Regions from separate parts of the Massilia genomosp. 1 genome, predicted to be linked through region 4. Evidence: predicted binding sites of a transcription regulator. Region 4 holds the regulator's gene; each other region holds the start of a gene.
The links. Region 4 encodes FNR, which switches genes on or off when oxygen is low (the NO sensors DNR and NnrR bind a similar motif). Its sites were predicted from a motif close to TTGATNNNNATCAA; they were not measured.
Positions count from the first base shown of each region.

Region 1: F1735_RS12725 (KamA family radical SAM protein) is a predicted target of FNR. The motif match lies at 3,757-3,770, and genes of this name have one in related genera.
Region 2: F1735_RS04730 (universal stress protein) is a predicted target of FNR. The motif match lies at 1,507-1,520, and genes of this name have one in related genera.
Region 3: F1735_RS03905 (serine protein kinase) is a predicted target of FNR. The motif match lies at 4,069-4,082, and genes of this name have one in related genera.

Region 1 is NZ_WHJF01000027.1:58,919-66,083, reverse strand. It holds gene F1735_RS12745 (HDOD domain-containing protein) at 1-283, opposite strand, end outside; gene F1735_RS12740 (DNA-3-methyladenine glycosylase) at 774-1,352, shown strand; gene F1735_RS12735 (methyl-accepting chemotaxis protein) at 1,370-3,085, opposite strand; gene F1735_RS12730 (cache domain-containing protein) at 3,144-3,599, opposite strand; gene F1735_RS12725 (KamA family radical SAM protein) at 3,871-5,256, shown strand; gene F1735_RS12720 (cache domain-containing protein) at 5,484-5,939, opposite strand; gene F1735_RS12715 (MFS transporter) at 6,248-7,165, shown strand, end outside.
Region 2 is NZ_WHJF01000008.1:26,785-33,949, reverse strand. It holds gene F1735_RS04735 (Rap1a/Tai family immunity protein) at 1-263, opposite strand, end outside; gene F1735_RS04730 (universal stress protein) at 602-1,447, opposite strand; gene phbB (acetoacetyl-CoA reductase) at 1,584-2,330, shown strand; gene F1735_RS04720 (TraR/DksA family transcriptional regulator) at 2,408-2,770, opposite strand; gene F1735_RS04715 (hypothetical protein) at 2,916-3,359, opposite strand; gene F1735_RS04710 (hypothetical protein) at 3,378-4,232, opposite strand; gene hyi (hydroxypyruvate isomerase) at 4,380-5,156, opposite strand; gene F1735_RS04700 (MFS transporter) at 5,378-6,667, opposite strand; gene F1735_RS04695 (MarR family winged helix-turn-helix transcriptional regulator) at 6,672-7,118, opposite strand.
Region 3 is NZ_WHJF01000006.1:104,357-111,521, reverse strand. It holds gene F1735_RS03925 (DUF2339 domain-containing protein) at 1-660, shown strand, start outside; gene F1735_RS03920 (DUF3999 family protein) at 678-2,102, shown strand; gene F1735_RS03915 (DUF445 domain-containing protein) at 2,121-3,320, opposite strand; gene F1735_RS03910 (pyridoxamine 5'-phosphate oxidase family protein) at 3,371-3,874, opposite strand; gene F1735_RS03905 (serine protein kinase) at 4,135-6,099, shown strand; gene F1735_RS03900 (DUF444 family protein) at 6,114-7,165, shown strand, end outside.
Region 4 is NZ_WHJF01000090.1:10,579-17,743, forward strand. It holds gene ccoG (cytochrome c oxidase accessory protein CcoG) at 1-784, shown strand, start outside; gene F1735_RS25555 (FixH family protein) at 813-1,346, shown strand; gene F1735_RS25560 (hypothetical protein) at 1,373-1,594, shown strand; gene F1735_RS36800 (hypothetical protein) at 1,668-2,630, shown strand; gene F1735_RS25570 (hypothetical protein) at 2,760-3,287, shown strand; gene fnr (fumarate/nitrate reduction transcriptional regulator Fnr) at 3,298-4,065, opposite strand; gene F1735_RS25580 (DEAD/DEAH box helicase) at 4,261-5,508, opposite strand; gene F1735_RS37505 (hypothetical protein) at 5,581-5,709, opposite strand; gene F1735_RS25585 (hypothetical protein) at 5,790-6,461, opposite strand; gene F1735_RS25590 (DUF885 domain-containing protein) at 6,766-7,165, shown strand, end outside.

The DNA.
Region 1 (7,165 bases), on a different contig from region 4:
TCAGGGCCGCGACCTGGTTGATCCCCAGGAAAAGAATCGCCTGCTCGATCGACTTGGCCTTGCGCTTGCCGCCGTAAAAGGAGGAATTGGCCAGTTTCAGCAGCGCCCCGGACATGCCGACATCGCTGGCGATAATGCGTCCGATGGTGGCCGGCGACGGATCTTCCGACATCAGTTCGCGCTGCAGGTCGGCCAGCAGGCTCGGACGTGGCGGTATCCGGATCGACTTGATCAGGGCATCGACCGGGTCGTCGGCAGTGGTGGCTAGGGCTGAATTGCTCATATGATATCGAAGATTAATTTCCGCGTGGAATCTCTTGCAATGCGTCACTATAAACCAGTCTGCCTCGCAGCGGCTCATCTTGTCTCAATCAAAAAAGAATCTTTCTTCAGTGTTGGCCCGCCGTCACACATCGCCTGGCCACACTGGCAGGCTTGCCTCAAAACCACCCCCAACCCCTGGTGTCAGGTCTGACATTCGGACACGAGCTCGTCACTGGTAATGCTGAGCTCGTGTCCGAATGTCAGACCTGACACCAGGGGGCTGACACCAGGGGGCTGACACCAGGGGGCTGACACCAGGGGGCTGACACCAGGGGGCTGACACCAGGGGGCTGACACCAGGGGGCTGGTAATGCTGAGCTCGTGTCCGAATGTCAGACCTGACACCGGGGGGGACACCGGGGGGGGGGGCAGACACCCGGGGGGCAGTAAAACCAAGCCGCACTGTCCGGCAAACGGACAGCGGGGGAGTTTAGGTAGAATTGTTTCCTATGAAAATGCAGACAACACCGCAGTTGGCGGGTATCGATTTTGGCGCGCCGTCGCCCGAGGTGGCGCGCCGGCTGGTCGGCGTGAAACTGCTGGTCGATGGCGTGGGCGGGCGCATCGTCGAAACCGAAGCCTATGACCGCGACGATCCGGCTTCGCACAGCTTTTCCGGTCCCAGCGAACGCAACCTGGCCATGTTCGGCCCGCCCGGGCACGCCTATGTGTACCGCTCCTACGGCATCCACTGGTGCCTGAACTTCGTCTGCCGCGAGGAGGGCCACGGCGCCGGGGTGCTGATCCGCGCCATCGAGCCACTCGAGGGCATCGCGCTGATGCGCGAGCGGCGCGGCGTGGACGATCTGCGCCTGCTGTGCTCCGGCCCCGGCAAGCTGTGCCAGGCGCTGGGCGTGACCCGCTTCCACAATGCGCTGGCGCTGGACGCGCCGCCGTTCGCGCTGCTCGCCCCCGCCACGCCGGCCGTGCTGGTGGCCGGCCCGCGCATCGGCATTTCCAAGGCCATGGACCTGCCCTGGCGCTTCGGCCTGGCCGGGTCGCGCTTCGTGAGCCGGCCTTTCCGCTAACAGTTTGCGCCAGCGCTTTACACGGTGCGCCATCCGGCCGCCGCGCGCGCCGCCGGCGACCGCCCGCGCGCACCCACCGCCCGCATCCGGCTGGCCGCCGCGCGCCGCTCGGCCGGTTCGCGGTAAGCGGCGTCCGGGTCGCCGTGCAGCCCGGCGTGGGCGGGCCCCCCCGTGTCGTCGTCTCCATCGGTATCGATCTGGAACACCGATACCGCCTGCGACAGCTTGACCGTCTGCTGGTGCAGGCTTTCGGCCGCCGCCGCGGCCTGCTCGACCAGCGCCGCGTTCTGCTGGGTCATGGCATCCATCTGGCCGACCGCCATATTCACTTCGGCGATGCCGTCGGCCTGCTCGGAACTGGCCAGGCTGATGCGCTCGATGATCTCGTTGACTTGCCTGACCGAGGCCACGATCTCGCCCATGCTGCCGCCCGCTTCGTTGACCGAGGCGCTGCCGCCGTTGACGATGGCCACCGAGGCGGCGATCAGGGCCTTGATTTCCTTGGCCGCCGCCGCCGAGCGCTGCGCCAGGGTGCGTACTTCGGACGCCACGACCGCGAAACCGCGCCCCTGTTCGCCGGCGCGCGCCGCTTCCACCGCCGCGTTCAAGGCCAATATATTGGTCTGGAACGAGATGGCGTCGATCACGCCGATGATGTCGACCATCTTGGCCGAGCTGGCCTTGATCTGGGCCATGCTCGTCACCGCCCGCTCCACCGCTTTGCCGCCGCTGGCGGCCAGGGTGGCGGCGCTGGCCGCCAGCTCGTTGGCGCGGCGCGCGTTGCTGGCGTTTTCTTTCACCGCCAGGGTCAGGGTTTCCATCGCGCTGGCGGTTTGTTCGAGCGAGCCAGCCTGCATTTCGGTGCGGTTCGACAGGTCCATGTTGCCGGTGGCGATTTCGTGCGAGGCGCTGTCGATCGAGCGCACCGAGCACAGGACCGCGCGCAAGGTCTGGTTCAGGGTGCCGATGGTCTGGTCCAGCGCGCGCGAGGTGTCGGCGATTTCGTCGCGGCCGCGGTTGGGCGCGCCGACCGTCAGGCGCCCGTCCGAGAGCGCGCCCACCACCGCGGCAATGGCGCGGATGTCGGTCAGCATGGCGCGCCGCACCAGCATCGTGGCCAGCAGCGACAGGCCGATCGAGAGCAGCACCAGCGCGCCCATCGCCCCCACCAGCGCGCGAAATTCTGCGCGCGCGTCGGCATAGGCGCGCTCGCCCAGCTGCTTTTCCACATTGGCCAACTGGTCCAGGGCCGCGCTCAGGGCGACGAATTGCTTTTCCGCCTTTTGCATCGAGTTGGTGGCGATCGACTGGTCCATCTGCGCCATTTCGATGGTTTCGAGCACGCTTTTGCGGTAGGCGCCCAGCGCCGCCGTGGAAGCGTCGAGCAGTTTCTTCTCGGACGGGTGCGCCATGCTCCCCAACGCGCCCAGCTGGGCGGCGATGGCGCCGTGCTTCTTGCCGATATCGTCCGCGAGCGCATCCACGCGTGACTGGGCGAAGCTGCCGTTGATCCAGGCCAGCAATTGATAGATGTTGGCGTGCGCATGCTTGGTGTCGCCGGCCACGTCGGCCGCCGCTTTCTGGCGCGTGGCGTGTACCTGCACCATTTTTTCCAGTGAATCGTTCTGGCGCACCATGCCGTACCAGGCGCCGGCGGCCACCAGCATCAGCAAGATCAGTACCAGCCCGGGGGCCAGCAACAGCTTGGGCCCAATACGCAGTTTGTTCAGCATGCCTTACTCCCGACAGAACGTTCAGCGAACGGCAAGCGCCGCCCGCATTCCAGGCGCTTCAGTTTTTATAGATACCCGCTTCCAGGATCACGTCGTCGACGCGCTGGATGTAGGCGGTTTTCGGCTCGATCTTGCCGTTGGTGGGGTTTTGGTACTGGTAGTCGATCCAGCCCTTGCCCTTGGACTGGCTCAGGTTGAGGATGTCGCGGCGGTATTTCTTGCCGCTGGCGTCGGGCACGTCGATCAGGTCCTTGCCGACGATCGAGGGGTTGATCGGGTGCGCCAGCACGATCCCGGTTTGCAGGTCGCGCATGTGCAGATACAGTTCGCCCTGGAAGAAGTCCTTGTCCTTGGCGTTGATTTTTTTCACCAATTCATCCTTGCCCTTCACCATGATCAGCGCCGCGCCGCGCTCGACCATGGCGATGGCGTCTTTCTCGGTGGGGCCGTTGGCGCAGGCCTGGCCGGCAGTGAAGGCGAGGCACACGGCGGCGGCACTCATCAGCAGTTTCATATAAGTCCTTTCGGGAACGCGGGGCTATAGTTGCTTGGGTACATTGCGTAATTTATGCCGTCCCTCATGGCGTCGATTGCGCGATGTCAAAGTCGGGGTAAAGGATGCGTACAAGCCACACTCGGGCGCGCCACCGCCGCACAGACGCTCTCTCATCTTGATCTACGACAATTTAATTCCAAAATGCAAGCCTATGATGGCTTCCTGCCTGCCATTCCTTTTGGGAAAGCGCTGATGGCATTCCCTTCCGACTTTCTCCTGGAGCTCCACCGTGACCGATTCCCCGCTACCCACCTTCAAGCCCTACACGCGCCAGTCGATCGCCCAGGCGCGCCAGTGGCAATTCATGTCGCCCGAGCTGCAGGAGGCGGTGCAAGTGGTGGCGCGCGTGCTGCCGTTTCGCACCAATGACTACGTGATGGACCAGTTGATCGACTGGAGCAATATTCCGGACGATCCGATCTACCGCCTTGTGTTTCCGCATCGCGACATGCTGCAGCCCCAGGAGTACGCCCGGCTGCGCGAGCTGGTGCTGTTCAAGAAGGATGAGGCGGCCATCAACCAGCTGGTACACGCGATCCGCATGCGCATGAACCCGCATCCGGCCGGCCAGATGACCCATAACGTGCCGCGCGTCAACGACGCTCCCTTGCGCGGCCTCCAGCACAAGTACAAGGAAACGGTGTTGTTTTTCCCCAGCGCGGGCCAGACCTGCCACGCCTACTGCACCTTTTGCTTCCGCTGGCCGCAGTTCGTCGGCATGGACGACATGAAGTTCGATGCGCGCGAAACGACCGAACTGGTGGCCTACCTGGCAAGCCAGCCGCAGGTCACCGACGTGCTCATCACCGGGGGCGACCCGATGATCATGAATACCCGTTCGCTGGCCGTGTTCCTCGAATCGCTGCTGGTGCCCGAGCTGGCGCATATCCAGAACATCCGCATCGGCACCAAGGCGGTGGCCTACTGGCCGCAGCGTTTCGTCAGCGACCGCGATGCCGACGACCTGATGCGCCTGTTCGAAAAGGTGGTCGCCGCCGGCAAGAACCTGGCCATCATGGGCCACTACAGCCACGCGGTCGAACTGCGCAACGAGACGGCGCAAAAGGCGGTCAAGCGCATTGTGTCGACCGGCGCCACCCTGCGCATGCAAGGTCCGCTGATCCGCTACATCAACGACGACCCCGCCAGCTGGGCCGAGCTGTGGACCACCGGCGTGCGCCTGGGCGCGATTCCGTACTATATGTTCGTCGAGCGCGATACCGGGCCGAGCGAGTATTTTTCGCTGCCGCTGGCGCGCGCCCACGATATCTTCCAGGCGGCGTTCCAGATGGTGTCGGGGCTCTCGCGCACGGTGCGCGGGCCGTCCATGAGCGCCTTCCCCGGCAAGATCGTGATCGATGGCGTGGTCACCATCAATGGCGAAAAACTGTTCGCGCTGCAATTTTTGCAGGCGCGCAATCCTGACTGGGTGCGCAAACCCTTCTTCGCCAAATACGATGACAAGGCGACCTGGATGGATCACCTGGTGCCGGCTTTTGGCAAGAGCAAGTTCTTCTTCGAAAGCGAGGACGATCGCGCCGCGCCGGCCCCGGCCGGCAAGGTGATTCCGATCACCTCGGCGCAGCGCACCGACGCCGGTCGTTGCAGCCAGTAAGCGCACGCCAACGCCGCCGCCATGCGGGCGGCCGCGCGGCGTACGGGGCGGGTTGGGCGGCACGGTGTCGGGGATGTTTCCGGCCAGGGCGCGCCACCCGGCCATGCGGGCGGATCGGCGCCACCGCCACCGCCAGTTGCGGCGGCAAGCAAGCAGGGTGTCGCAGGAAGGCGGGCTTGCCGGCCGGCGCGCCGCAGCGCGCGCGTCCGGCGAGCGCTGTCTTGCGATTACTTCTTGTAGATGCCGGCTTGCAGGATGACGTCGTCGACGCGCATCAGATAGGTCGTCTTCGGTTCGATCTTGCCGGAGGCGGGGTTCTTGTAGGTGTAGTCGATCCAGCCCTTGCCTTGCTTGGCCACCATCTCGACCCCCTGGCGCCGGAAGGGCTTGCCGTTGGTGTCGGGCACATCGATCAAGTCCTTGCCCACCAGCGCCGGATTCATCGGGTGCGCCAGGATCACGCCCGTCTTGGCATCGGACATATACAGATAGATCGCGCTTTGCACAAACGAGGGGTCCTTGGCGTTGATGCGCTTGATCATCTCGGCCTTGCCATCCGACTTGACCAGGGCGGCGCCTTTCTCGACCAGGGCGATGGCATCTTTTTCGGCCGGTTCGGCAGCGCAGGCATGACCTGCCGCAATGGCCAGGCCCAGGGTGGCAACGGTGAACAGCATTTTCATGGCGACTTCCTTGTATAAAAATTCGTTGGGTAAATGTTGCTTCGACGCATCTCCAATGTACGCCCGCGCGCGCGACGCAAGTTGCGCTACGTCAAGCACTTGCCAGTCGCCGGGCCGCTGCGGCCGCGCTGCAACACGAGCTAGTTCTACGGTGAATTGATGCCCTGGGGGAATTTTTTTGGACTCAGTTGACGCGCCACAATCTGGTTCTGGCACAGGCTTTTACAATTAATTCCTGCCGGCAATTTTGCAAGCAAGAATCCTTGACGGCGACCCAGCATCCTTTTCACCGTCTACCGGAGTCCGCAATGCGCACTGACATCATCCACAGCACATTCTTGCGCGCCACGGACGCGCACGCGCGCCCGGCCGACAACCCCGTGCCGGACGTGGAGCGTGCTGCCGGCGGCGCCCCGAACACCTCATGGCAAGCGCGTGCCGCCCTGTTTTTCACCGTGTTCCTGCCATTCGCGCTCGGTCAGTACATGCATGCGCTGCTGCGCAACGTGAATGCGGTGCTGGTGCCGGACCTGGTCGCGTCCTTGTCGCTCAATCCCGGCCAGCTGGGCCTGCTCACCAGCACCTTCTTCTTTTCCGTGGTTCTGGCCCAGCTCCCCACCGCCTATGCCCTTGAGCGCCACGGCCCCCACAAGGTGCAACTGGCGATGCTGCTGCTGGCGGCCCTGGGCGCCCTGATGTTTTCTTACGGAACAACCCTGACCCAGCTGGTGTTGGCGCGCGCCGTGATCGGCTTTGGCGTCGGCGGCACCATGATGGTGGCGGTGAAGGCCATCTCGGCCGGGGTGGTGGCCGAACGCCTGCCATCGTCGGTCGGCTTCCTGATCGCTTTCGGCGGCCTGGGCTCGGCCTCCGCCACCTTGCCGCTGCGCCGCGTGCTCGAGCTCACCGACTGGCGCGGCCTGTTCATCGGGCTGGCCGCGCTGACCGCCGCGATCGCCCTGTTCGCCTGGCTGGTCAGGCCGCGCCAGGGCGGCGCCGCGCCGACCAAGGCGCCGAGCGCGCGCGCGCTGCTCGAGGTGTGGCGCAACCGCGCCTTTCGCAAGACCATCATGCTGGTGCTCCTGTCGCACACCATTTATTGGGGCATACAGGGACTGTGGATCGGCCGCTGGCTGTCCGACGTCGCCCGTTTTTCCGAGCGTACCGTGGCCTACCTGTTATATCTGAGCATGGCCGCCGTCATCTTCGGCGCCATCGCGGTAGGG
Region 2 (7,165 bases), on a different contig from region 4:
TTCGTCCTGCGCCGATCAGCGCTTGATTGAGCGATGGCCTGGACGACGTCGATATGAATTTCGTGCGGTGGCGCATTGCGCGGATCGCACCAACGCTCGCCTTCCGTCAAATCCTTGACGCCATCCATATAGCCCCTGGCCGTTTCCCGATCGACGTAGGCGTCGCCTGTTGGCGTGGTATGACGCTGCGACGGGTCGCCAAGGTATTGCCGGACCAGCCTGTCACCGCTGATAGCGGTGCTGAGTGGCGCTACATGGGACATCAATCACCAGCCTTTCCGGTCGATTTATTCTGTCGTTGTCTCCAGAGCCTGCCTCGTTAGATCCGCGAAAACGTTGCGGACATGGCCTCAGGCAATGCATGGTCAGCGCGGACAAGGCGCGGGGAGCTTGCATGGCTTGCCATGCAAGGACGAACGACGCTGCCCTCTCTGGCAGGCGCGCCAGTAGGGGACCTCGAAAAACCTACTGCGCGGCGTTATTTTCACCCGGCGATGCTCACCGTACATTCGTACGGCTGCGCTTCTCGGACGAAACTGACGCCGCTCGCTACGGTTTTTCGAGCCCCCCCAGTAGCGGCGCCGATCTGGCGAGATGTGTTTTAGTGCGCCATCAGCACCGGCACGCTCATCGATTCGAACAAGGTGCGCGTGACCCCGCCCAGGATGGTTTCGCGCATGCGCGAGTGACCGTAGGCGCCCATTACCAGCAGGTCGGCATTTTTCTGCGCGACCAGCGCCAGCAGGGCCTCGCCCACGTGCTGGCGCTTGTGGGCCAGCGGGTGGATCGCGAAACTGGCGCGCACCCCGTGCCGCGCCAGCCAGGCGCGCGGATCGGCCGCCTGCGCTTCGGCCACCGTGTGACCGCCCGGCCCGGTATCGAACACCGCCAGCTCGACGCTGGTCGCGTGGCGCAGCAGCGGCAGCGCCAGGCGCAGCGCGATGGCCGCTTCGCGGCTGGCGTCCCACGACACCAGCACGCGCTGCCCGACGCTGGCGCGCTCGCCCGAGAACGGCGCGATCAGCACCGGGGTGCCGGCGTGCAGCACCACGTCGGCGGGCAGGTCGGCCAGCAGGCCCGGTCCGCCCCGATCGGGATCGGACTGGCTGAGCACGATCACATCGGCCACCCGGCCATGCAGGCACAGGCCGCCGGCGGCGTCGTCGTCGATCACGCGCCCTTCGTAGGAGGTCAGCCCGGCCGCCGCGCAGCGCGCGCTAAACGCCGCCAGCGCGGCCTGCGCCTGTTCGCGCAAAAAGCCCAGGTGCAGCGCCAGGGTGGGGTCGCTCTGGCCGGGCGGCAGGCTCGGATGGAGCGCGCGCGCCACGCCCGTCGGCGCCACCCCGACCAGGTGTCCGCCTTGCCTGGCCAGCGCGATGGCCACGCCGATGCGCCCGGAAACCGAGGGATTGTCGTCGACGTGAACGAGGATAGTCTGGTACGCCATGCATGCTCCTGTTTCGATGGCCGTGATAGGCATCATCTTAAACCATCTTTCCCCAAGCTTTGATATTGCTCAATGTTGCGCACGGTAAGCACCCTAGACTTGGGTTCGGACTTCACCACGATGACAGGAAAGCATGATGGAAATCAAAAGAGTGGCACTCGTAACCGGGGGCATGGGAGGTTTGGGTACGGCAATTTGCCAGCGTTTGCACCGGGCAGGATTCAGCGTGGCGGCCACCTATTCGCCGCACAACAGTTCGCCCGAGGGCTGGCTGGCGGCGCAGCGCGACGAAGGCTTCCGCTTTTCCGCGTACAAGGTCGATGTGGGCGACTTTGCCGACAGCGAATGGATGGTGCAAAAACTGTTGTCCGAACAGGGGCGCCTGGATGTGCTGGTCAATAACGCCGGCATCACGCGCGACCGCAGCCTGGCCAAGATGGCCCACGACGACTGGGTCGATGTCATGCGCACCAATCTCGACAGCGTGTTCAACCTGTCCAAGCAGGCGATCGAACCGATGATCGCGCAGGGCTGGGGGCGGATCATCAATATTTCGTCGGTGAACGGACAGAAAGGCGCTTTCGGGCAGACCAACTATGCCGCCGCCAAGGCCGGCATGCACGGTTTCACCAAGGCGCTGGCGCTCGAAATGGCGCGCCATCACGTGACCGTCAACACGGTCTCGCCGGGCTACCTGCGCACCAATATGGCGATGGCGGTGCCGGAGGAGGTGATGAGCAGCCGCATCCTGCCGCAGATTCCGGTCGGACGGCTGGGCGAGCCGGAGGAAGTGGCGGGCCTGGTCGCCTACCTGTCGTCGGACGAGGCGGCGTTCGTGACGGGCGCCAACATCGCCATCAATGGCGGACAGCACATGAGCTGAAAACGCCCGCGGGCGCGCGCCGGTTGGCCGCGCCTTGCGGCTCGCTGTGCGCCTGGCGCGCCCGATGGACGCGTGCGTCAGCGCTTCTCGGCGCGGGTCTGGCAGGCGATGCACAGGCGCGCTTCCGGGCGCGCCTGCAGGCGCGAAAAGCCGATCGGATTGCCGCATTCCTCGCATTCCCCGTAACTGCCGTCGTCGATGCGCGCCAGCGCCTGGCCGATGGTGCGCTGTTGCGCCACGTGGTGGCCGGCCGCTTCCAGCGCCAGGTCGTTGAGCAGGCGCACGGTGGCTTTGTCGGCGGGTGAGGTTTCGACCTCCTGCACCGCCAGGTCGCGCGGGCCGGCCGCCACCTCGGCCTCGTCGTGGCGGGCCAGTTCGGCCAGCCGCTGTTCGAGGACGGCTTTGAGAAGCGCAAGCTGCCCAGGTTCCAGTCCGTTCATGATCGAGGCTCGGGAAAGTTGATGTTGTGTTGGCGTAGCGGCCCGGGTGGCCGCGCGCGCATTGAGAGGAGTGTAGCGCGTTCGCGCGGCGCTGAATACCGGCGCACGCGCGCCGGCGCTGATGGCTATCTGGCCGGACAGAACCTTATTTGGCCTTGATCGCCTTGATATGGTCGCGCACATCCTTGAGCGCCAGCGAGACGGTGCCGGGCGCGCCGCTGGCCGCCGCGCCGGCCAGTCCGACCACCGCCGCCACCAGCCCGGTGATGTTGGCGATGACGGTGATCTTGCGGATTTTTTCGGCGGCGTCGGCGGTCAGGGCCAGCACGTGCTGTTGCGGCTGGCCCAGGCCCTTGACCACGGCGCGCGCGGCGTCCAGGTACAGGGCATGCACGTGCTGGCGCAACAGCAGTTCGTCGTCGAGCAGGGCGAAGGCGCCGTTGCGCTCGTCCTCGCCCAGCCTGGCGTCGGCCGGCGCGCGGATGGCCACCAGCGCGCGTTCATGGATGGCGCCGGCGACGCCTGATAATTGCGCGGCCAGCGCCATGATGTCTTCCACACTGGCCAGTCCGTCTTGATCGGTCTTCATAGCACACCTCGGGTCGGTTTAGTCGGTTGCCAGGCCGGCGCGAATCAGGCGCAGGTCGCGCACCACGCCGGAGAGCATGTGGCGCATCTCGGACGCGGACATGGTGGCGAGGTTTTCGCGCAGTTGCTGGTGTCCCTGCACCACCTTGGCCAGGCCCTGGCGCGCCAGGTCGATGCGGCGGTCGATCAGGCGGTACTCGCTGGTCTTGGCTTGCACATGGGCGCGCGCCAGGGTGTACAGCAGGCGGTCCTGCGGCCGGTCGGCCAGGGGCAGGGCCACCTCGAAAAAGCCGAGCACGGTTTTCTTTTCATTCTCGTGGGCGCTGGCGTAGATGTCGGTCAGGCTGATCATCGCGTCGAGCAGCACGCGCACATCGGCGTCGCCTTCGCGCACCATGGTTTCCACGCTCTCTTTCTGGAAGTGCGAGGTGATCGCGCGCGTCAGCAGGCGCGTCAGGCCGGTGTAGGCGGCCACCTGCTTCTGGCCGAGCGTGGTGTTGCTCATGCCGCTCAGGCCCACGCTAAAGGTGTCGATCTGCGGCGTGAAATCGTAGCGCCCCTGGCCCGCCAGCTGGCTCAATGTCTGCATGTACAGCACCACGGCTTGCTGGATGGCCACGAAGTCGTTGTAGGCGGCGTGCCGCCTGGCGTCGTTGTCCCTGGCGACTTTTTCGGCGGCGGGCGGCAGGTAGGGTTGCTCGCGCAGATAGGTGTCGCGGTAGCGCGTGGACAGTTCGTCGTAGCCGCCCAGCCGGGCCGAGGCGTCGGCGAATTCGCGCACCTCCTCCAGGTTGACCCGGTTGCTGGCGCAGCCGCCCAGCAGCAGGCTGGCGGCGAGGAGGGCGGAGGTGCAGAGGGTGCGAAGGGCGTTCATACATCCTTTCAGGCTGGCGCGGGAAGGCTGGCCAGAAGTTCCTATTCTTGCGCCGTTGATTTGAATCCAGTTTGCTTAAAGTCAAACTTCGCTCATGTTTCCATTGGCGAAATATGCCGACGATCATGTTGTTGATTTTGCCATGAATTAAGTAAATACGCGACGCCAATGCAGGCCGGCGATGGTCTCGCCGCGCGGATGGTATTCGCAGCCGACCCAGCCTTTGTAGCCGAGTTCGTCGAGCAGGGCGAACAGGTAGCGGTAATGGATTTCGCCGGTGCCCGGTTCGTGGCGGCCCGGGTTGTCGGCGGCCTGGATGTGGCCGATCAGGGGCAGGTGGGCGCGGATCGTATTGGCCAGTTCGCCTTCCATGCGCTGCATGTGATAGATGTCGTATTGCATGAACAGGTTCGGCGCGGCGCACTCGGCGATCACCGCCGCAGCCTGGGCGCTGCCGGTGAGGAAGTAGCCCGGCATGTCGTAGGTGTTGATCGGCTCGATCATGAGGTCGATGCCATGCGCGGCCAGTTGGGCGGCGGCGAAGCGCAGGTTGGCGATGTAGGTCTGGTGCGCGTGTTCGGGCGCGAGGCCGGGCGGCACGATGCCGGCCAGGCAGTGCAGGCGGCGCACGCCGAGCGCGACGGCGTAGTCGAGGGCCAGCGCCACGCTGTCCTGGAATTGGCCGGTGCGGCGCGGGTCGCAGGCCAGGCCGCGCTCGCCCGCGTTCCAGTCGCCCGGCGGCAGGTTGTGCAGCACCAGTTGCACGCCGCAGCGCGCCAGGCGCTCGGCGATCTGGTCGGCGTCGACAGCGTAGGGGAACAAGAACTCGACGCCGTCGAAACCATTGGCGCGCGCGGCGGCGAAGCGGTCGAGGAAGCTCACTTCGGTGAACATCAGGCTGAGGTTGGCGCAGAATTTGGGCATCGGGAGACCTGGACGTTGGCAAGCCGCTATCGTAAACCACATTGTTGGTCGTGGCGTGACCTCAATACGCCGGGTATTGAAGCGTCGGCGCTGCATCTTCTTATCACTAGCGAGGCTACTTCCCCGGCGGTATTGAGATCACAGATTGTGACCTCAATACCGCAGGTTCGCAGGCATCGTGCCGGAGGCTGTCCGGATCACGCTGTCCGCGCCCCTGGACCTTACTTGCCTGACGTCGGCATTGCCCCATCCGCAATCGTCCCCATCGGCGTGAGCAGCCAGGCCAGCAGCGCCGCCCCCACCAGGAACAATCCGGCGCCACCGAACAGTTGCGCCAGGGTCATGTATTGCAGCAGCCAGCCGGTCAGCGCGGCCGACAGTGGCGCCACGCCCATGACGATGAACATGAAGATGCTCATGGCCCGCCCCAGCATGGCGCGCGGCACGCGTTGCTGCAGCCAGCTGAACACGGCCACCTGCATGAAGCCGCCCAGTACGCCGATCGCCAGCAGCAGAGCCGCCGCCTGCCAGGTCGCCGCCACCAGCCCCAGCGGGACGAGCAGCAGCCCGACCAGCACATCGACCAGCAGCACCGTGGTGCCGAAATTGCGGACCCGGAACTTGCCCAGCACGCCGCTGAGCGCCATCCCGGCCAGGCTGCCGGCCCCATGCACGCCCATGATCAGGCCCAGCGCCGAGGCGCCGTGCAGCACCGTCTTGGCCAGCACCGGCAGCGCCACCTGCATCGCGCCGCCCACCACGAAAGCGCACAGGCCCCAGTACAGCATGCTGGTGCGCAGCGCCATGTCGTTCCACACCATCTTGACGCCGGCGCCGACCGCGCGCAGCACCGGTTGCGGCGCCGTTTTCGGCGCCGCATGCAGCAGGCGCACCTTGGACAAGGTCCAGGCCGACAGCAAGAAGCTGGCGCTGTCGAGCGCGAAGGCGATGCCGATGCCGTTCGCGTTAGCGGCGCCGCCGGCGCGGCTGCCGTCGCCGAACAGCGCGATCAGCATGCCGGCCAGCAGCGGCCCGGCCAGCATGATCACCTGGCGGATCCCCATCATCACGCCGTTGGCCAGCGGCAGTTGCGCCGGCGCCACCACGTTCGGCAGCATCGAGGTGCCGGCCGGGATGCTGAAGGCCGAGGCGAAGCCGATCGCCAGCGCCAGCGCGCCGATCAGCAACAATTGTGTGTGGCCGCTCAAGACCATCGCTGCCAGCAAGCCCAGCAAGACGGTATTCACGTACTTGCTGATCATCAGCATCGACTTGGGCGAGTAGTGGTCGACCAGGGCGCCGCCGAGCAAGATAAACACGGCGCGCGGCACGCTCATCAGGGCAATCACCAGGCCCATCTTGAGCGGGTCGCCGGTGCTCACCAGCACCAGCCAGGGCAGGGCGATCATGGTGAACTGGTCGCCCATGGCCGAGATGATGGCGCCGCCCATCATCCAGCGGAAATTCGGCTCGCCCAGCAGGGCCGCGCGCGCTTGTTGTTGATCGTCCATGGGCTTAGCTGTTGCTCAGGTTGATGCCGGCGATCTGGCCCAGGATGGCCGACATCGCTTCGAGCTGGTCCGGTGGGAAGGGACGCAGCGCTTCGCGGCTGATCAGGTCGACGACATCGCTGGCGTTGAGCGCCAGTTCCTGCCCGCTGGCGGTGATGACGGCAAAGCCGACGCGGGCGTCGCGCGGATCGGCTTCGCGCGTGACCAGGCCGATCTTTTCCAGCGGCAGCAGGCTGCGCGTGATGCCGGACGCGGTCAGTCCCAGCCGCTCGGCCAGGTCGACCCGGCGCAGGCGGCCGCCCGGTGCGCGGCTCAGGTGGTTGAGGATCTGGAAGTCCGAAAAGCTGATACCGTGGTGTCCGCCCAGGGAATTGTCGAAGCGGCGCAGGAGGGCCGCGTTGGCGCGCGCCATGCGCAGGCACAGTTCGGCATGGGAATTCAGTTCATTCATTGCGATCTCCTTTAGTAAAGCAGTATAGATGTTTGATTGAGCAAGTA
Region 3 (7,165 bases), on a different contig from region 4:
CTGATCGGCCGCGCGCGCGCCGACAAGTGGCCAGCGGCGCCGGTCGCCGGCTGGCACCGCAGCACCCTGATCCCGCTGGCGACCGGCTGGTCGCTGATGCTGGCAGCCGTCTGGAACCTGACCCAGGATGGCGCCATGGCGCCCCTGCCCTACCTGCCGGTTCTCAATCCGCTCGACCTGACCACCGGCTTCGCGGTGGTGCTGGCGGTGGCCTGCTACCGCATGCGCCTGCATGATGCACGCAGCGACGACGATCGCGCGCTGCTGGCGCGCGTGCCCGCGGTGCTGGCCTGGGCCGGCTACGCCTGGTTCAACCTGATGCTGTTGCGCACGGCGGCGCATTATCTGCACATCCCGTACAGCGGAACCCAGTTGTACGACTCGCAGTTCATCCAGGCCATGCTGTCGCTGGTGTGGAGCATTTCGGCCCTGCTGCTGATGTGGCGCGCGGCCAAGCACGCCTCGCGCAAGCAGTGGGTGATCGGCGCGGTGCTGCTTGGCCTGGTAGTCGGCAAGCTGTTCCTGGTCGACCTGTCGAACGTTGGCGGAGTGGCGCGCATCGTCAGCTTTGTCGGGGTCGGCCTGCTGATGGTCATGATCGGCTATATTGCACCGTTCCCAACGCAACAAGAAAGTGCGCCGGAAGCGCCGGCGCCATGAACCAAGGACCCACGTTGATGTCAAATATTCCCAAGGCTTCGCTGGTGCTGGCGGCGCTGGCCGCGGCAAGCTCTCCCCTGGCGCTGGCCGAGGCCCCGCTCAGCGACCTGGCGGGCGACTACCGCCACGCCTTGCCGCTGACCGTCAGCGGCAAGGAATCGGTGGTCCAGCTGCGCCTGCCCAAGGACGTGTACCTGCACGCCCGCACGGCGGACTTGCGCGACCTGCGCCTGTTCGATGCGCAGGGCAACAAGCTGGCGTTCAGCTTGCAGGAACCGATGCCGCGCGCCGAGCGCTCGCGGCGCGACCTGCCGGTGCGCCTGTTCGGCGTGCAAACGGCGCGCCCGGCCGGCTCCCTTGCCGACACCGACATCGAAGTGCAGCGCTCCGGCGACGGCACGGTGCTGTCGGTCAGCGCGCGCACGCGGCCGGCGACGGGCGCGGCCGATGGCGGCATGGACACGCTTGTGCTCGACCTGGGCGCCAGCGCCGCGAGCGCCACCATCGATGCGCTGCGCTTCACCCTGCCCGCCGGCGTGAGCGGCTACAACGCGCGCGTCGTGCTGGAAGTGAGCGACGATCTGAAACACTGGGATACGGCCGGCGAGACCGACCTGTCCTGGCTGGTCAACGAGCGCAACGAAACCCTGGCCAGCGACCGCATGGACTTCGAAGCGCGCGCCTTCCGTTATGCGCGCCTGAGCTGGCGCCAGGGCAAGCCGCTGCGGTTCGCCGGCATTACCGCCGAATCGCCGCTGGACACGGCGCTGGCGCCGCAGGTGGAACGCCTGCTGATCCAGCCCAAGCCGGGGCGCTTTGCCAACGACCATGTGTATCCGGCCTCGGTGGCCATTCCGGTGCAGCGCATCGGGGTCGACCTGGGCGAGCAAAACGTGGTCATGCCGGCCCAGCTCGGCCATTATGTGGAATTGCCCGACCGCGAGGGCGGCAAGACCAGCACCTGGCACTTCGAACCGCTGGCGGCGGCCACCTTCTACCAGTTGACCCAGGGCGGCAAGCGGCGCGCCTCGGGCGACATCGGCATCACGCCGGCGCACCAGACCGAGTGGGTGCTGCGCACGGAAAACGCCGGGGCGACGGCGCCGGCCCTGCGCCTGGCCTGGACTCCATCGACAGTGGTATTTCTCGCCAACGGCAAGCCGCCCTACCGGCTGGCCTTCGGGCGCGCCGACGCCAAACCGGGCGCCAGTGCGCTGGCGCAGGTCGCGCCCGGTTTTACTGCCGCCGAAATTGCCGCCCTCGAAAGCGCGGTGGCCGGGCCGCTGCAAACGTCCACGGCTGCTCTGACCGAAGGTCCCGGCGCGGCCGGCAAGGCGGCCGACGCCGCGCGCATGCGCATGTTCGCCCTGTGGGGCGCGCTGCTGGCGGGCGTGGGCGTACTGAGCTTGATGGCGTGGCGCCTGATCAAGCAGATGAAATAGCCAGTCCGGCGCCGGGCATCAGGTGAACAAGAGCGAGACGCAATGCAGCGCCAGCCCCACCAGCCCGCCGACGATGGTGCCGTTGATGCGGATATATTGCAGGTCGCGCCCCACGTGCAGCTCGAATTTGCGCGCGATGGTGTCGGCATCCCAGCTGCGGATCACGCGCCGCACCAGGGCGATGATCAGTTCGCGCCTGGACACGATGGTCTGGGCCGCGAAGGTGCGCAGCCAGTCGTTGATGCGCTGCTGGATCGCCGGATTGCGCTCGAGCGCGCGGCTGAACGCCTGCAAGGCCGATTGCAGGTGCGCCGACAGTTTCGAGTTATCCGATCCGGCATCGGCCAGCAAGCGGTCGCGCACGTCTTCCCACACCTGGCCCACATAGGTGCGGAACAGTGGATGGTTCAGGCTGCTCTCTAACAGTCCGCGCAATTTTTCTTCGTATTCCGGCGAGTGCGCCAGGTTCTCGATCAGCTCTTCGGTGGCGGCCTGGAAGCGCACCCGCCATTCGCTGTCTTCGCCCTGGATCTCTGCCAGCGTATTTTGCACCCCTTCCATCAGGCGCTCATAGAATTTTTCATCGATGGCGCGCGGCAACCAGCGCGGGCTGTGCTCGTGTACTTTCTGGCGGATGTAGGGGCGATGCGCCTCGAGCGCGCCTGAAACGAGCCCGAGCAGGCGTTCGAGCAGCACATGATGCTGGCGCCCCGCCACCAGCACCGACAACACTTGCGACAGGATCGGCGCCAGCTTGACGTCCTGCAGCGCGCCGGACAGCGCCTCGCGCAGGAAAGCGGCGGCATCCTTGTCGTCGATCATGCGCAGCAACACCGGCACCGCGCTGACGGCCTGGTCGGCCACGGCGCGGCTGTTGGCGCCCTGCGCCAGCCAGTGCGCGGCCGAGCCGGCGAAGTCGATGCGCACCAGTTCGGCATGCACCACATCGTAGCTCATGAAATTTGTTTCGAGAAAATTGCCCAGGTTTTCGCCGATTTTTTCCTTATTCGTGGGAATGATGGCGGTATGCGGGATGGGCAAGCCCAGCGGATGGCGGAACAAGGCGGTCACGGCGAACCAGTCGGCGATCGCGCCGACCATCGCCGCCTCCGCGAACGCGGCCACGAAGGCAAACGCCGCATGGCGCGGCTCGAGCAAGCGCGCGGCCACGAACACCAGCGCCATCGCCACCAGCAAGCCGGTGGCGATCCGACGCATGCGCGTCAGCCCTGCCTGCTGTTCGCTTTCGCGCACGGAGCGAGGCGTAATCAGAGCTTGATCGTGCCGTGTTCGCCCGGATCGACGTCGGGGGTGGTGCCGGTCAGGACGGCCTTGGCCATGTCGAACAGGCCGACCACCTTGCCGCCGGTCGAATCCCAGTACTCGGCGCTGCTCGAGACCACGCGCACCAGCACCACATGCGCATCATCCGGGCCGTGCGGGTACCAGGCCTGGACAGCGGGGTTCCACATGGCCTTGATCCTGGCGCGGTCGACGATGCGCTCGGCGCGGCCGCTGACCGACACATAAGTATGGTCTTCCGGCTCGGCGAAGCTGACGTTCACGTCGGGGTGGGCGACGATGTCTTCCCACAGTTCGCTATCGGTCGAGGTGTAGAACCACAGCTTGCCTTCATTGTCGGTTTCCTGGTTGGTCATTGGACGGCTGACGAGGCGGCCCTGGGCGTTGACGGTCGTGAACATGGCGAAGCGAATCGACTTGATCTTGGACTTCAACTCAGCCACTTGATCGGAATGGTTATATGCTGACATGGGCTTTTCCTTCACACAGTTCTAGGTTATAAAGAAACTGTATCGTAATCGCAATGGTCGAGCGCTTCTGTGCGCAAGCGAACTTATTGCGCAGCATGGCCGGATGAGCCGGGTCGTGCATACCGGTCACCGGGTTTTCAGCCCCCCTTCACTACATCAGCTCGTAAAACTCCCCATTGGTTCAATGGCGCACATTGATGTGTATCAGTTTGCGCATTGAGCCCGCGCTGATACTGAAAGAAGACCAACCAGGAGCCAACGTGAGTATTCCCGGCGACGAGCAAGCGACCATCCTGCACGACCCGCACGCCTCTTTCATCGAGAGCCTGGGGGTGTTCACGCGCCAGCACCGGGCCGGCCACTGGTCGGGCAGCTTCGCGCAGTTCATGGAACAGGTGCTGTCGCGCACGCCGCAGCAGGTCGCGCGCAGTTCGCACCAATATATATGGGACATGATCCGCGCCACCTGCACCGAGGGTGGCGACGGCCACTTCCGCTGCCGCCTGTTCGGGGAAGACCTGTTCGGCATCGACGACGCCATCGACCGCGTGGTCGACTACTTCAAGGCGGCCGCCGCCGGCTCCGAGATCGGGCGGCGCCTGTTGCTGCTGCTCGGGCCGCCCTCGGGCGGCAAGTCGACCCTGGTCATCCTGCTCAAGCGCGGGCTGGAAGAATACAGCTACACCGACGACGGCGCGCTGTATGCCATCGGCGGCTGCCCGGTGCGCGAGTCGCCCCTGCACCTGATTCCGCACACCCTGCGCGCCACTTGCCGCAACACCTATGGCATCGATATCAGCGGCGACATCTGTCCGCATTGCCGCGCCCGTCTTGAAGACCAGTACGCGGGCGACTTCATGCAGATGCCGGTCGAGCGCTTCTTCGTGTCCGAAGCGGGGCGCAGCGCGATCGGCACCTACGCCCCGCACGACCCCGCCACGGCCGACCTGGCCGACCTGGTCGGCTCGGTCGACCTGTCCAAGGTGGCGCAATACGGCGACGAGGGCGATCCGCGCGCGTGGTCGTGGTCGGGCGCGGTGTACGCGGCCAGCCGGGGCGTGCTGGAGATGATCGAAATCCTCAAGGTCAAGCGCGAATTCCTGTACCTGCTGCTCACGCTCACGCAAGAAAAAAACGTCAAGGTGTCGCGCTTTCCACTGATCTACCTGGACGAAACGATCCTGGCCCACACCAACCTGGCCGAGTTCCGCCGCTTCCTGCAAGAAAGCGAGAACGAGGCGCTGCTCGACCGCATGGTGATCATCCAGGTGCCGTACACGCTCAACTACAAGGAGGAGGCGCGCATCTACAAAAAGCTCATTTCGTCGGCCGCGCCGGCGTTTCGCGACGTGCATCTCGACCCGCACGTGCTGCACGCGGCGGCCGTGTTCGCGATCCTGAGCCGCATCCAGGACAGCGACGACAAGGAGGTCGAACTGGTCAAGAAGGTGCGCATTCACGCCAACGAAGAAGTCGACGGCATGAACCGCGCCGACGTGCGGCGCATCAAAGAAAAAGACAAGGCGCCCGACGAAGGCCTGGCTGGCGTGTCGCCACGGTTTGTGATCAATGCCTTGTCGAACGCCATCATCAGCTCCAACCGCAAGAGCCTGTCCACCATGGACGTGCTGCTGGCCCTGAAAGACGGAATCGAGAGCGACGCCCGCATCGACCCCAAGAAAAAGCGCAAATGGGTCGATTACCTGGTGCTGACGCGCAAGGATTTCTACAACCGCTGGGTCAAGGAAGACGTCCACAAGGCCTTGTTCGTGTCTTTCGAACAAGAAGCCCAGGACTTGCTCAACAAATACCTGGACGAGGTCGAAGCCATGCTCGACAACCGCCAGATCAAGGATCCCATCACCAACGAAGAACGGCGGCCCGACGAACGGTTTTTGCGCGCGGTGGAAGAAAAGATCCATGTTTCGGAGTCGGGCAAGCAATCGTTCCGCCAGGAAGTGGTGCGCAAGGCGATGGGCGCCTACAAGCGCGGCGCCAGGTTCGGCCTCGACAGCCATCTCCAGCTCAACGACGCGGTACAGCATTACCTGTTCGAACAGCGGCGCGATGTGCTGCGCCTGGTCAGCTCGGCCAAGCGGCCGGACGACGAAATCCGCACCAAGATTTCCGCCGTCGAGAAACGGCTGGTCGACGAATACGGCTACGACAGCCACAGCGCGCGCGAAGCGCTGAACTATGTCACCACCTTGCTGGCCCAGGAATAGCCCGGAGAAACGGCGTGAGCACTTCCATCGACACGGCATGGTACGAGCTGTTCTCGCGCGGGGCGCGCGACTGGCTGCGCCACAACGACAAGGTGCGCGAGGCCGTGCAACACCACCTGCCCGAGCTCATTGCCGGTCCCGACCTGATCACCGGCCCGCAAGAGCGCACCGTACACGTGCCCGTGCGCATGCTCGAACACGCCCGTTTTCGCCTGGCCGACGCCCGCAGCGCGACCGGCGCCGGCCAGGGCGCCGGTAAACCGGGCGATGTGCTGCTGCCCGGCACGCCGGAGCAAGACAGTGGCGCCCTCCAGGACGGTGGCGGCAACGACGATGGCAACGTGACCTTGCTGCTCGAACTGTCGATCGACGAGGTCATGGACTGGGTGTGGGAAGAACTCAAGCTGCCCGAGCTCACCCCGAAGAACAGCGCCCGCATCGACGAGGTGGAACTGGTGCGCGAAGGCTGGGACAAGCGCGGCGCCCGCTCGCGCCTGGACCGGCGCCGCACGGTCAAGGAGGCGATCAAGCGGCGCGCCGTGCAGGCCGACGCCGTGCCATTCACCAACGACGACCTGCGCTTCCGGCAACTGGTGTCGCGCCCGCGCCCGAGCACCAGCGCGACCATATTGTTCGTGCTCGACGTGTCGGCCAGCATGAGCCGGATCGAACGCAAGCTGGCCAAGTCCTTCTTTTTCTTCGCACTGCAAGGCATCCGGCGCCAGTACGCCAGGGTGGAGACGCGCTTTATCGCCCACACCACCCACGCCTGGGAGTTCTCGGAGCGCGAGTTTTTCCAGGTGTCGGGCATGGGCGGCACCATCGCCTCGAGCGCATTCCGGCTGGTGCTCGACCTGATTCGTACCGAGCTCGACCCTGCGCAACACAATCTGTACATGTTTTACGCGTCGGACGGCGAAAATTTTTCCGAAGACCGCGCCGCCGCCAGCGCGGCGCTGACCGAACTGGGCAAACTGTTGAATTACACCGGCTATATCGAAACCCTGCCCGGCGTGCCGCGCGCGCTGGAGACCGAAACGCGGCGCCTGTGCAACGAGCTGGAGCG
Region 4 (7,165 bases):
GCGCGAGCAGGTGTGCAAATATATGTGCCCGTATGCGCGCTTCCAGAGCGCCATGTTCGACAAGGACACCCTGATCGTCACCTACGACCAGGAACGGGGCGAACCGCGCGGTCCCATCAATCCCAAGGCCACGGCGGAAGAAGCAAAGAAAAGGGGCGACTGCATCGACTGCAATATGTGCGTGCAGGTGTGCCCGACCGGGATCGACATCCGCAAGGGCTTGCAGTACGAATGCATCGGCTGCGCCGCCTGCGTGGACGCCTGCAACGGCGTGATGGACAAGATCGACCTGCCGCGCGGGCTGATCCGCTACTCGACCGACAACGCGATGGACAACAAGTGGTCGGCCAAGCGCATCGGCCAGCGCATCCTGCGCACCCGCGTCCTGATTTATACCGGGCTGCTGGTGCTGATCGTGGCCGGCTTCGGCACGGCGCTGGCGCTGCGCACCCCGCTCAAGCTCGACGTGATTCGCGACCGCGGTTCGATGGGGCGCGAAGTGGGCGACGGCCTGATCGAAAACGTGTACCGCCTGCAGATCATGAATACGGCCGAAACCGGGCATCGCTTCCGCATCAAGGTTTCGGGCATCGATTCGGTGCGCCTGGCCACGACCGACGTGGCGGTGCTCGATGGCGCCAGCACGCGCGCGGTGCCGGTGCGGGTGCAGGTGGAGCGCAGTGCGGCGGCGAAGGGCTCGAACCATATCGAGTTCGAGATCACCGCAGTGGACGATCCCTCGCTCACGGTGCGTGAAAAAGCCGTGTTCATCGTGCCCAAATAAGCCAGAACAAGCAAACAAGGAGACTCGCATGCGAACCGCCACACCCCTGACTCCCCCCGCCGGCCCGTGGTACAAGCACCGCTGGCCGTGGCTGCTGATGCTCGGTCCCGCCATCGTGGTGGTGGCCGGCGTGAACCTTGGCGTCATTGCCTATCGCGGCCAGGACGCCATGGTCGTCGACGACTATTACAAGCAGGGCAAGGCGATCAACCAGGACTTGCGGCGCGACCGCGTGGCCAGCGCCATGCGCCTCGCTTTCGACGCGCATTATGACCCGGCCAGCGAAAAGCTGGCGGGGATGTTGAGCAGCGGCGGGCAGCCCTTGAACGCGCCGTTCAGCATTCATCTGGCGCACGCCACCCAGCCCGAAAAGGACCGCAAGATCGATGTGATCCCGGACGCCGGCGGGCGGTTTTCGGTGGCGCTGCCGATGCTCGAGCGCGCGCGCTGGCAGGTGGTGGTCGAAGGCGGCAAGCGCGACTGGCGCCTGGCCGCAGCCTGGCACTGGCCGCGCGAGCAGGCGCTGGCGATCAAGGCCGACGTCCAGCAAGCAACAAACTAAACGGGGGAGTGTCGATGCGTCTTGCGATGAAAGTACTGTGGCCCGCCTTCCTGGCGGCGATGCTGGCCGAAGGCTGTTTCTTTGCGATGTTCGATCCGCGCGAAGAACTGCACATGGGGCAATTGGCCTTGACGCCGATGGCGGTGTACACGATCGGCTTTTTCTTCTTCTGGATTTTTTGCGCGCTGGCCAGCATGCTGACCTATTATCTGGTGGTGGTGCCGGACGATCCGCATCCGCCGTTCTAGCAACGGCACCGTCCTGACAGCTCGCCCGTGGCTCGGCTATCATGCTCGCCTGGACGCAACCGGGACGGCAAGGATGATCAGCGAGAAAAACTGGGACGCCGCCTTCGGCGATTTCTATCTGCACGACTGTGCGGTGCGCAGCAAGCATGCCTTTTCGTTTGCTTGTATCGAAGCAGTGGACGACTTTGCCGTGGAAGAACCGAACAAGCGGATGGTGAATGTCTTCACCGATACCGGAGAAATCGATTACAAGGAATACACGGGATTCGCTTGGCCTTTTCTGGCCGTTGCGCGCCAGCCGCTGGAGCAGGCGGTCATGGTCGGCGCGCGTGGCGGCGTCGCCGTCCTCGGCAGCGGTCAACGCGGCATGGAAGCGGCAATCCCGATGGGTAGCGCTACCGCTGCGCTCGTTACCTCCGTAAACGCGCTCGCCACCATCGACGGACTGGTCTACGCAGCGGGTCCCTGGCGCGCGGTGTGCCGCAGGACCGCGTGCGGTGTCTGGGAAAGCCTGGCAGGCCGGGACACGCTGCCGGAACCGGAGCGAGACGCTCACGGCTCGAATGATGAGGGCTTCGACGTCATCGATGGCTTCAGCGCCCGGGACATCTACTGTGCGGGAGGCAAGGGCGACGTCTGGCGCTTCGACGGCGTGCGCTGGCACCAGTGCCGCGTACGGGTCGATCAGCATATCCAGGCGATCTGCTGCGCCGGCGACGGCTATGTCTACATCGGTTTGCAAGGCGGGGGCATTTTGCGCGGGCGCGAGAATTTGTGGAAGCTCATTCAAAAAACGACGCTGGCACGGCCCTTCAACGATATGGTGTGGTTTGCGGACAAGGTCTGGTGTAACTCCGACGACGGGCTCTGGACCATCGGGAATGGCAAGCTGGCGGACGCGGACGTCCCGCCGGAGGCGCGCCACCGTTCGCGTGTTCTGGCGGTGGGAGATGGCGTGATGCTGTTCGCCGGCAGATATGGCGCCGTGGTCTTCGATGGCAAGGAGTGGACACCGCTCGTGCCCGACGCCCCCTGACAGGCCGTTGAGCGCACTGGCATTGAACTATACTGTCGCGCTAGTGTCCAATCAACAACTCGAACCACGGCAGAATGGAACACCCGGATGATAAACATCGATATTCCAACTTCCAACAAGCAAGTTTTCTTGATCGGCATGCTGTTCGCGGTGCCGCTCCTGCTCACCACGGGCTTCTATTTCCTGACCCCGCATACAACAACCCCGACGGCGACGGAAACCGGCTTTGTCAGCGGCATGCTGATTGCATCGGCATTGCTGGGGCTGCTTGTATGCACAAGCATGTTCATCCGTCACTCGGTCGAGCTGACAGCCGATGCACTGGTCATCAAGCATGCCTTCTACACCTTCAGGGTCGAGCGCGCCTGCATCCAGGGGGCGGTCATCACGCGCAGTGGCGATATGAGCAGCCTGGCGATGTCGACCAAAAGAAACGGCATTGCCGCCTTCGGCTACTATTCGGGCTGGTTCAAGGTGGCACACGGGGAGCGGGCGTTTATGGCCATTTCGGGCGCGCCGGTTGTCATGCTGCGTTTCACGGGCCATCCAAAGTGCGCGCTGCTGGCCGTGAGCGGCAGCGCCACCCTCGAAGCCGAGCTTGCCGCCTGGCTGCGGGAGGGATCAGGCGCACCGGCGCAGGGTGGCGCCGGCCCGTAACGCGGCCGGCTCACGCCATCGGGCTGCACTGCTCGGTGCCGGCGGCCAGCGCCTTGAGCATGGCCGGGTCGAGCAAGCTCAGTTCGCGCTTGTCGACGCTGATCCAGCCCTGCTTTTTAAAGCGCGACAGCAGGCGGCTGATGCTTTCGATGGTCAGCCCCAGGTAATTGCCGATATCTTCGCGCGACATGCGCAGCTGGAAGCTGGTGGCCGAGTAACCGCGCGCCGCGTAACGCGCCGACAGGTTGACCAGGAATACGGCAAAGCGCTGCTCCGCCCGCATATTTCCCAGCAATAGCATGACATTTTGCTCGCGCGTGATTTCCTGGCTCATGATGCGGTGGAAATGGCGCAGCAGGGTCGGCACTTGGCCGAACAATTCTTCCAGGCGCGCGAACGGGATTTCGCACACTTCGCTGTCTTCCAGCGCGACCGCGTCGCAATGGTGGCGGTCGCCGCTGATGGCGTCCATCCCCAGCAGTTCGCCGGCCATCTGGAAACCGGTAATCTGCTGCTCGCCGTTGGCGTTGACCTGGTAGGTCTTGAAGTGGCCGAAGCGGATCGCGTACAGGTTGCGGAACGGCTCGTCCATCTGGTACAGGCGTTCGTCGCGCAACAGGCGGCGGCGCTTGCCGATAATGTTGTCGAGCCGGGTGATATCTTCGCTGTCGAGTCCCATTGGTAGGCACAGCTGATGCATGCTGCATCCTGCGCAGCTTGCCTTGAGTGCGGCGACGTTCAGCATGGCTGCCGGAACGAATGGGAGAGGCTGAGGCATAGGGTCTGACGGTTTGTGGCTTGAGCCGTATGATACCCCACAGCGACTCCGGCGCACAGGCGAATACCGGAACAGATGGGGCTGTTTGCCCGATACAGATGCGTGTTTTCCCTGCCGGGCATGCATTTTGCGCATTTGCGTTGTGCATGTCTTAACAAGGCAATCCATACCCCTGCGCATGGTGCGGCGCCGGCCTCAGCGCGGGCGGAAACGCACGTCGACCGTCGACACGTCGCCGCTGATCTTGGCTTTCTTGGGTTTCTTGGGTTTTTTCAGCACCTCGCCGGCGGTGTTGGTGAGGGGTACCCTGTGTTCCGGCGAGAAACCAGGCTCCTCGATGCGTTCCAGGGTTTGCTTCGTCAGAATTTCGATGGCGGCGAGCAATTGCACCTCATCCGCGCAGACCAGCGAGACCGCTTCGCCCGAGGCCCCCGCGCGGCCGGTGCGGCCGGTGCGATGGATGTAGTCTTCGGCCACGATCGGCAGGTCGAAATTGACCACCTGCGGCAAGTCGTCGATATCGAGCCCGCGCGCGGCCACGTCGGTCGCCACCAGGATCTTCGCTTCGCCGGCCTTGAAACGCTCGAGCGCGCGCAGGCGCGCCGGTTGCGGCTTGTCGCCGTGAATCGAATCGGCCGCGACGCCCTGCGCCTGCAAGGTCTCGACCAGCTGGTCCACGCCCTTGCGCGTCTTGACGAACACCAGCACCTGGCCCCAACGGTGCTTTTTAAGCAGGTACAAGAACAGTTCCGGCTTGCGTTTTTTGTCGACCGGCACGACCCACTGGCGGATGCGCTTGACGGTGCTGTTGCGCGGGCTGACCTCGATGCTCAAGGGGTCGCTCAGCAGCTTGCCGGCCAGGGCGCGGATCTCGTCCGAAAACGTGGCTGAAAACAGCAGGGTCTGGCGTTTTTTCGGCAGGGCGGCGAACACGGCGTCGAGTTCGCGCGAAAACCCCAGGTCGAGCATGCGGTCGGCTTCATCGAGCACCAGGGTTTCGAGCTGGTCGAACTTGAGCGCGTTCTGGCGGTACAGGTCGAGCAGGCGGCCGGGAGTGGCCACCAGCACGTCGAGTCCCTTGCGCAGCTTCATCATCTGCGGATTGATGCTCACGCCGCCGTAGGCCACGTGGGTGCGCAGCGGCAAGCCGGCCCCATAGGCGCGGAAACTCTCATGCACCTGCTCGGCCAGTTCGCGCGTCGGCACCAGCACCAGCACGCGCACCGCATTGGCGCCGACCTGGCCCTGCAAGGTCAGGCGCTGCAACAGGGGCAGGGCGAAGCCGGCGGTCTTGCCGGTGCCGGTCTGGGCGGCGGCCATCATGTCGCGCCCGGCCAGCACGGCGGGAATGGCTTGCGCCTGCACTGGCGTGGGCGTGCGGTAACCGAGCGCGTCCAGCGTGCGCACGAGGGGATCGATCAGACCGAGGGAATCAAAAGACATGGGGAAGCGACCTTGCAGCGAAAGAACAAGGGCGTAGTTTACTCTGTCCGGCGCTTGCCGGGGCGCAAAAGCCTACCGGGTCAACGACGCCGTCGCCACTTTGGGCTTGGTCGGTTCCTGCTTGTCGCCGCAGGCGGCCGTGGCCAGAACGAGCATGCAGCAGGCGGCCAGCGCCGCGAGCGAGTGAAAGCGTGGTTTCATGGCGCACTCCCTTGTAAAAAGGATATCCTACCCAAAACCACGCCCGCGCGGCGCGCTGTTCCTTGCCTGTTGCCTGCCGCTCAGAAACGGTAGCTGATACCGGCGCGCAAGACCGGATAGACCTTGTAGGCCTCGACGTCGGCTTCCATCTTCACGCGCTCGGTGGCGACATCGCGCGCCAGGGTGGCGCAGGCGGCAGCCGCGGCGGTGCATTGCGAGTTCGTCAAGCGGCCCTTCGGGTGACCTTGCCACAGCGCGCCCAGGTCGGCGCTGAGCTGCCACTTCTTGTCGGTGCTTAAGGCATTGCCCCAGCCCACGCCAACATAAGGCGCGCCCTTGTTGTACTCGATCCCGCCGTTGAGGATGCCGACCTGGCTGGCGGCGTATTGCTTGCCGTTGATGTTGAAGAAGCCGTTCGAATCCTGGCGCGCCACCATGCTGATCTTGTTGCCGTTATATACCACGCCGCCGGTCAGGCGGAACGGGCTGTTATCGATCAGGTGCCAGTCGAACAGCACATCGATATTTTGCAGCTTGGCCTTCATCGTGTAGCTCAGGGTGCTGGCGGTATCGTTGTACTTGTGCTGGAAGTAGCTGGCGCCGAAACGGGCGTTCAGGGTTTTTTCCATTGGGAAAATCAGATGGGCGCCGACGCCCGTGGTGCCGACTTCGGCGGTAACGGCGACTTCGGCTTGCGCGCTGGCGGCGAGCAACAGGGCGGCGAGCGCCATGACGGTATTCTTGATATACATGCAATGACCTTTGACGAATGACTGGGCGATGGCGGCATTGTACCGGTTGAGGCGGCGAGACGCGCTGGCATCGTGGCTCGCCATGCTACTCCAGTCGGGGCTGGCGATCCAGTCCCTTAAGGTAAGCAATTGTCGTTGTTTGTCGCCGCGGCGCACGGCGGCGCGCGCGGCCACGGCGTTCGGCCTGGATTGACGGGCGAAACGCCGGGGCGGTGGTGGTTTCCGCTGTGGTGGTTTCTTGTCGGAATCCATGATAAATTCTGTCGCGGCAAAACGCCGATGACACCCACCAGGAGACTTTCGCATGCATACACCGTTCCGCCGCGCCATCGCGCCCTGCCTGACCGCCGCGCTGGTGGCACTGTCGCTCGGCGGCGCCGCCTTGCCGGTGCTTGCGGCAGCCGGCGCGAGCGCGCCGGCCGGCATGGAGAACCGTGAAAGCGCCTTCGACACATGGGCCGACCGCTTTGCCGCCGACTGGGTGCGCCTGTCGCCCCAACGCGCCACGGTCGACCAGTATTTCGCCGGCGCCGAACAGCAGGCGCTGGACCGCCAGCTGGCCCCGATCACGCAGGCGCAGCGCGCCCGTTACACGGCGCTGGCCAAGGCCGGGGTGGCGCGCCTGGACCGCTTTCTGGCCGGCGCGCTCGATGCGACCGACCGCGTCTCGGCCGAGACCATGCGCTGGTCGCTGGCCAATCATC